DNA from 2 places in the Escherichia fergusonii ATCC 35469 genome. Region 1 is predicted to be linked to the other one. Evidence: predicted binding sites of a transcription regulator. Region 1 holds the regulator's gene; the other holds the start of a gene.
What was found. The regulator Fur, encoded in region 1, represses iron uptake genes when iron is present. The targets are predictions, from matches to a motif close to ATAATAATGAGAACNACTATCAA.

Region 1 (3,416 bases):
GGTCTTTCACCGAGAGATCCGGTGATGAGTTACCCGGCGATGGCCCAGGATCTTGTTGACACTCTGGATGCACAGCAGATCGATAAGGCAACATTTATTGGACACTCAATGGGCGGTAAAGCGGTGATGGCACTGACTGCACTGGCCCCCGATCGCATCGATAAACTGGTGGCGATTGATATCGCGCCGGTCGACTATCACGTACGCCGTCATGATGAAATTTTCGCGGCTATCAACGCAGTCAGTGAATCCGACGCGCAAACTCGCCAGCAAGCAGCGGCAGTAATGCGCCAGCATCTTAATGAAGAAGGGGTGATTCAGTTTCTGTTGAAATCTTTTGTTGACGGGGAGTGGCGCTTTAACGTGCCGGTATTGTGGGATCAGTATCCGCATATTGTGGGGTGGGAGAAAATCCCGGCATGGGATCACCCTGCCCTGTTTATCCCTGGTGGCAATTCTCCGTATGTTAGCGAGCAGTATCGTGATGATTTACTGACACAATTTCCACAGGCACGAGCGCATGTGATTGCTGGCGCGGGTCACTGGGTCCATGCTGAAAAACCGGATGCGGTATTACGCGCTATCCGTCGCTATCTCAATGATTAACGTAACTGATTAAAAACCCAGCGTCCGCGTCGCTTTCCACGCGTGGGCGTTGGCGTGACTCATCGCGCTGATGTATTATGGCGCGCTATCCATCCGGGCAGGCGCCTGGCTGATTGTTTCCCCCGAAGTCACCAAGATCATGGCCAAAGAACAAACGGACCGTACGACATTAGATCTGTTCGCGCACGAGCGTCGACCGGGACGACCGAAAACTAATCCGCTTTCGCGCGATGAACAGCTGCGTATTAATAAACGCAACCAGCTAAAACGCGACAAAGTACGTGGCCTTAAGCGTGTCGAACTGAAGCTGAACGCGGAAGCTGTCGAGGCGCTGAACGAGCTGGCGGAATCGCGCAATATGAGCCGTAGCGAACTGATCGAAGAGATGTTAATGCAGCAACTGGCGGCGCTGCGTAGTCAGGGCATCGTTTAAATTTCCACTTTCATGTAGCACAGTGTGCAGTCCTGCTCGTTTGCTGATTCCGCAAGACTGCCTGTTCTGCTATGATTGCCTTTATCCGTGGGCAATTTTCCACCCCCATTTCAATAAGTTTCAAGAGGTTATTTCACTCATGGCTATCACTGGCATCTTTTTCGGTAGCGACACCGGTAATACCGAAAATATCGCAAAAATGATTCAAAAACAGCTTGGTAAAGACGTTGCCGATGTCCATGACATTGCAAAAAGCAGCAAAGAAGATCTGGAAGCTTATGACATTCTGCTGCTGGGCATCCCGACCTGGTATTACGGCGAAGCACAGTGTGACTGGGATGACTTCTTCCCGACTCTCGAAGAAATTGATTTTAATGGTAAACTGGTTGCGCTGTTTGGTTGTGGCGACCAGGAAGATTACGCTGAATACTTCTGTGACGCATTGGGTACCATCCGCGACATCATTGAACCGCGCGGCGCAACTATCGTTGGTCACTGGCCAACTGCGGGCTACCATTTCGAAGCATCAAAAGGTCTGGCAGATGACGACCACTTTGTCGGTCTGGCTATCGACGAAGACCGTCAGCCGGAACTGACCGCTGAACGTGTAGAAAAATGGGTTAAACAGATTTCTGAAGAATTGCATCTCGACGAAATTCTCAATGCCTGACGTAATACGGCGTAGACTCGTGTCTACGCCGTATTAATAGATAATGCCAATCAAAATAATTGCTACAAATTTGTAACTTTTGCCGTTGTACCTGTACAATGTCCCGGTGTTCAAGTGGCCTTGCCATTGTAAATGTAAGCTGAGCCACGTTTTTATTAACAATATTTGCCAGGGACTTGTGGTTTTCATTTAGGCGTGGCAATTCTATAATGATACGCATTATCTCAAGAGCAAATTCTGTCACTTCTTCTAATGAAGTGAACCGCTTAGTAACAGGACAGATTCCGCATGACTGATAACAATACCGCCCTAAAGAAAGCTGGCCTGAAAGTAACGCTTCCTCGTTTAAAAATCCTGGAAGTTCTTCAGGAGCCGGACAACCATCACGTCAGTGCGGAAGATTTATACAAACGTCTGATCGATATGGGTGAAGAAATTGGTCTGGCTACGGTTTATCGCGTACTGAACCAGTTTGACGACGCTGGTATCGTCACCCGCCACAATTTTGAAGGCGGTAAATCCGTATTTGAACTGACACAGCAACATCACCACGATCACCTGATCTGCCTCGACTGCGGTAAGGTTATCGAATTTAGTGATGATTCCATCGAAGCGCGTCAGCGTGAAATCGCCGCAAAACATGGCATTCGGCTGACTAACCATAGTCTCTATCTTTACGGCCACTGTGCCGAAGGCGATTGCCGCGAAGATGAGCACGCACACGAAGGCAAATAAGCCCGCCTGAACGAGAAAAGCCAACCTGCGGGTTGGCTTTTTTATACAAGGGACATAAGAAAAGCGAGAGTTACAGCTCTCACTTATTTGTTATTGCTGCGAATTTCCTGCCAGACCTTATCACAATCGGTTTTCACCGCCTGGTCATTACCGGTTTGCGTTGCCTGAATGCACTGCTGATAATCCAGCACACGGACACTTTCCTGCTCGGCAAATTGCTGATGTTGTTTCTCTTTCTTCAGCACGTTTAACACGCTCTGACAGGCTTCAATTTTTTCCGGCGAACCTTGCGCGGTGTTGATACAGGCGCTGTAAGCTTCTTTTAGACGGCTGTCTTCCTGTGACGCGGTGGATTGTGCACAAGCCACCAGCCCCGATGCCACCATGGCGATGAGAATCAGTTTTTTCATAGCAAACTCCTCAAATGTGCGGCAGGCACAAAACCTGCCGCGTCGGGCATCAGAAGATGGTGAATGGTGCGATTACCATAAATTTCACGTCGCGCTCATCCTGGAAGATGTTACCGTAACCACCGCCCCAGCTTGGGATGTCGGAGTGGTTGTCGTATTCGGTAAAGTGCAGTTTGAACATCGTGCCTTTAGCACGACCGTCCTGAATGGTGTAGACCGCATCCAGGCTGTATGCAGACTCTTCAATAGTCCGGTTTTTGTCGTAGTACGCATCCGGATTGCTCTGCCAGGTAGCGGGTTTAGCATCCCATGCGTAAACGTAGGAAGCGCCGATGGCGAAGCCTGGAAGATTCCAGTTTTTCAGGTCATACATCGCACCGAAGAAGACCGCTTTTTCGCCGTTGGCGTTAAAGTCAGAACGGTTATCCCACCAGATATCCAGGCGACCGTTCGAGGAAGCGTAGGTTGGAGTCATACGTTGCAGGAAGTATCCCTGCTGGCCGTCGGCTTTAACCCAGGTGCCTTCCAGACGCAAATCCACTACGTCAGCCGCCCGGTAACC
Region 2 (3,416 bases), 1.1 Mb from region 1:
CGACCACCTCGTCGCCACGGTCGAGAGCTATGCACCGCTGATGGCACGTGCGCCGAAGACTTTTAACTTCTTCATTAACCAGCCGCTGGTGCGCAAACTCTCCGAAAAACATATCGGCATGGTTGATTTGCCGCTGCTGTCGGTGCCATCGCTGCAACAACAAATGGTGGGGCATCGCTCGGCGAATATGACGCTGGAGCAACTGGAGAATCTGACTACAGAACAAAAGGCACGGACCGTGCTGGTGGTGCAGGACCCGTTTACCAGCTATTACGAAGCCCAGGTGGTGGCTGATTTTGTTCGTCTTATCGAGAAATTAGGTTTTCAGCCAGTGTTGCTTCCATTCTCACCAAACGGTAAAGCCCAGCATATAAAGGGCTTCCTGAGTCGTTTTACTAAAACGGCGAAAAAAACCTCAGAGTTACTTAACCGTGTCGCACAATTGGGAATGCCTATGGTGGGCGTAGATCCAGCACTGGTGCTTTGTTATCGGGATGAATACAAACTGGCGCTGGGCGAAAAGCGGGGGGATTTCCATGTCATGCTGGTGAATGAATGGCTTTCATCCGTACTGGAATCTGTGCCGACACGTGAAATGAGTGGCGAGACCTGGTATTTCTTTGGCCATTGTACCGAAGTTACTGCCATACCGGGCGCGCCAGCACAGTGGGCTACCATCTTTGCACGATTTGGCGCCAAACTGGACAACGTCAACGTCGGTTGTTGCGGAATGGCGGGAACGTATGGACATGAGGCGAAAAACCACAAAAATTCGTTAGGCATTTATGAATTATCGTGGCACCAGGCAATGGAAAAATTACCGCGCCAACGCTGCCTGGCAACGGGATATTCCTGCCGCAGTCAGGTTAAACGTATTGAAGGGACGGGGGTTCGTCACCCGTTACAGGCACTACTGGAGTTGATGAAATGATCTGGAAACGTGAAACCAACATTGATGCGCTCAATGCTCTTGGGGAAGGCAATATGGTTGGACTGTTGGATATTCGTTTTGAGCATATTGGTGACGATTCACTGGAGGCGACCATGCCGGTAGACTCGCGCACAAAGCAACCTTTTGGGCTGTTACACGGCGGTGCCTCAGTGGTACTGGCGGAAACGCTGGGCTCAGTGGCGGGTTATCTCTGTACTCACGGGGATCAAAAAGTGGTAGGCATTGAGGTAAATGCTAATCATGTTCGCTCAGCCAGGGAAGGGCGTGTACGTGGCGTTTGTAAAGCATTACATACCGGAACCAGGCATCAGGTTTGGCAAATCGAGATTTTCGATGAGCAGGGGCGTTTGTGCTGTACATCACGCCTGACAACGGCAATTTTGTGACGTTGTCACCAAAAAAAATGTGATGCATATTGCTTTTGGTCATAATCTGCACAGTAAAAGGTGATATACTGTGCAGGTTTTGAACAAAAGCGAGGACGATATGACTACGCAATTTGATCCAGCCCAACTGGCAATTGAATTTTTACGCCGTGACAAAACTCAACTCTCCCCTGCCCAGTATCTTAAGCGCCTGAAACAGTTGGAGCTTGAATTTACTGATCTCATGACACTTTCCTCCGCTGAATTAAAAGAAGAGATCTATTTCGCCTGGCGTCTGGGCGTTCAATAATAAATTCCCCTGTACTTGAGTCATCCCCTTCATTCTGCCGTCGAGCCCTTAAGGCTGCCGTTGCAACCTTAAGGGATGAGTCTCTATCCAATGTCTGTTCCTCTTTCTAAAATTGATATTTTCTATGCATCTTTTATTTCTGTAACTTTTTAATTTCATTCCCCTTATTAAAATCAATAAGTTAGTTACGTTTTCTCTGCCAGGCTATCCCTTGAGACAGGGTCTATGCTTACTATAAGCCGTTTAAAAAGGGGCTTTTGGCGAAAACCCCTTTGGTCGCGGGGTTGAAGTGATAATGATTATCACTAACATGATGTTATCCCGTGGCGGCGTATGAAATGAGGTAAATCTATGGAACTGCATACAGGAACTTTTAATCCCGATGAATTTGCCTGGCAGGGCTTAACGCTGACACCCGCTGCCGTGGTCCACATCCGTGAGCTGGTGGCAAAGCAACCAGGTATGGTCGGCGTGCGCTTAGGCGTTAAGCAAACGGGCTGCGCGGGCTTTGGCTATGTGCTCGACAGTGTTAGCGAGCCGGACAAAGACGATCTGCTGTTTGAACACGACGGCGCGAAGCTGTTTGTCCCGCTGCAAGCGATGCCGTTTATTGATGGCACGGAAGTCGATTTCGTTCGTGAAGGACTTAATCAGATATTCAAATTTCACAACCCTAAAGCCCAGAATGAATGTGGCTGTGGCGAAAGCTTTGGGGTATAGGCGGTACTATGTCTCGTAATACTGAAGCAACTGACGATGTCAAAACCTGGACCGGCGGCCCGCTGAATTATAAAGAAGGGTTCTTCACCCAGTTAGCCACCGATGAGCTGGCAAAGGGGATAAACGAAGAGGTGGTGCGCGCAATTTCGGCGAAGCGTAATGAGCCGGAGTGGATGCTGGAGTTTCGTCTCAATGCTTATCGCGCATGGCTGGAGATGGAAGAGCCGCACTGGCTTAAAGCGCACTACGACAAGCTGAATTATCAGGATTACAGTTACTACTCAGCACCATCGTGCGGTAATTGTGACGACACTTGCGCGTCGGAACCCGGCGCGGTGCAGCAAACTGGCGCGAACGCCTTTTTAAGTAAAGAGGTGGAGGCGGCGTTTGAGCAGTTGGGCGTTCCCGTACGGGAAGGCAAAGAAGTGGCAGTGGATGCCATTTTCGACTCTGTTTCGGTTGCCACCACTTATCGCGAAAAACTGGCGGAGCAGGGAATTATTTTTTGTTCCTTTGGCGAGGCGATCCACGATCACCCGGAACTGGTGCGTAAATATCTCGGCACCGTGGTGCCGGGGAATGACAACTTCTTTGCCGCGCTTAATGCGGCGGTGGCCTCTGACGGTACATTTATTTATGTGCCTAAAGGCGTGCGCTGCCCGATGGAACTTTCCACGTATTTCCGTATTAACGCGGAAAAAACCGGGCAGTTTGAGCGCACCATTCTGGTGGCCGACGAAGACAGCTACGTCAGCTACATTGAAGGATGTTCCGCTCCGGTGCGCGACAGCTATCAGTTACACGCGGCGGTGGTGGAAGTCATCATCCATAAAAACGCCGAGGTGAAATATTCCACGGTACAAAACTGGTTCCCTGGCGATAACAACACCGGCGGTATTCTCAACTTCGTCACCAAGCGTGCTTTGTGCGAAGGCGAAAACAGCAAAATGTCATGGACGCAATCAGAAACCGGGTCAGCGATTACGTGGAAATATCCCAGTTGCATTTTGCGCGGCGATAACTCCATCGGTGAGTTTTACTCAGTGGCACTGACCAGCGGTCATCAGCA

Region 2: the regulator Fur is predicted to act here: its motif matches at 1,917-1,939, upstream of sufA (Fe-S cluster assembly scaffold SufA).

What each region holds. Positions count from the first base shown of each region.
Region 1 covers NC_011740.1:2,486,626-2,490,041, forward strand. Annotated here, with positions in the region: gene ybfF (esterase) at 1-606, shown strand, start outside; gene ybfE (LexA regulated protein) at 746-1,039, shown strand; gene fldA (flavodoxin FldA) at 1,179-1,709, shown strand; gene uof (fur leader peptide) at 1,919-2,005, shown strand; gene fur (ferric iron uptake transcriptional regulator) at 1,998-2,444, shown strand; gene chiQ (ChiQ/YbfN family lipoprotein) at 2,528-2,854, opposite strand; gene chiP (chitoporin ChiP) at 2,904-3,416, opposite strand, start outside.
Region 2 covers NC_011740.1:1,403,154-1,406,569, forward strand. Annotated here, with positions in the region: gene ydiJ (D-2-hydroxyglutarate dehydrogenase YdiJ) at 1-931, shown strand, start outside; gene menI (1,4-dihydroxy-2-naphthoyl-CoA hydrolase) at 928-1,338, shown strand; gene EFER_RS06905 (YdiH family protein) at 1,439-1,627, shown strand; gene sufA (Fe-S cluster assembly scaffold SufA) at 1,979-2,347, shown strand; gene sufB (Fe-S cluster assembly protein SufB) at 2,356-3,416, shown strand, end outside.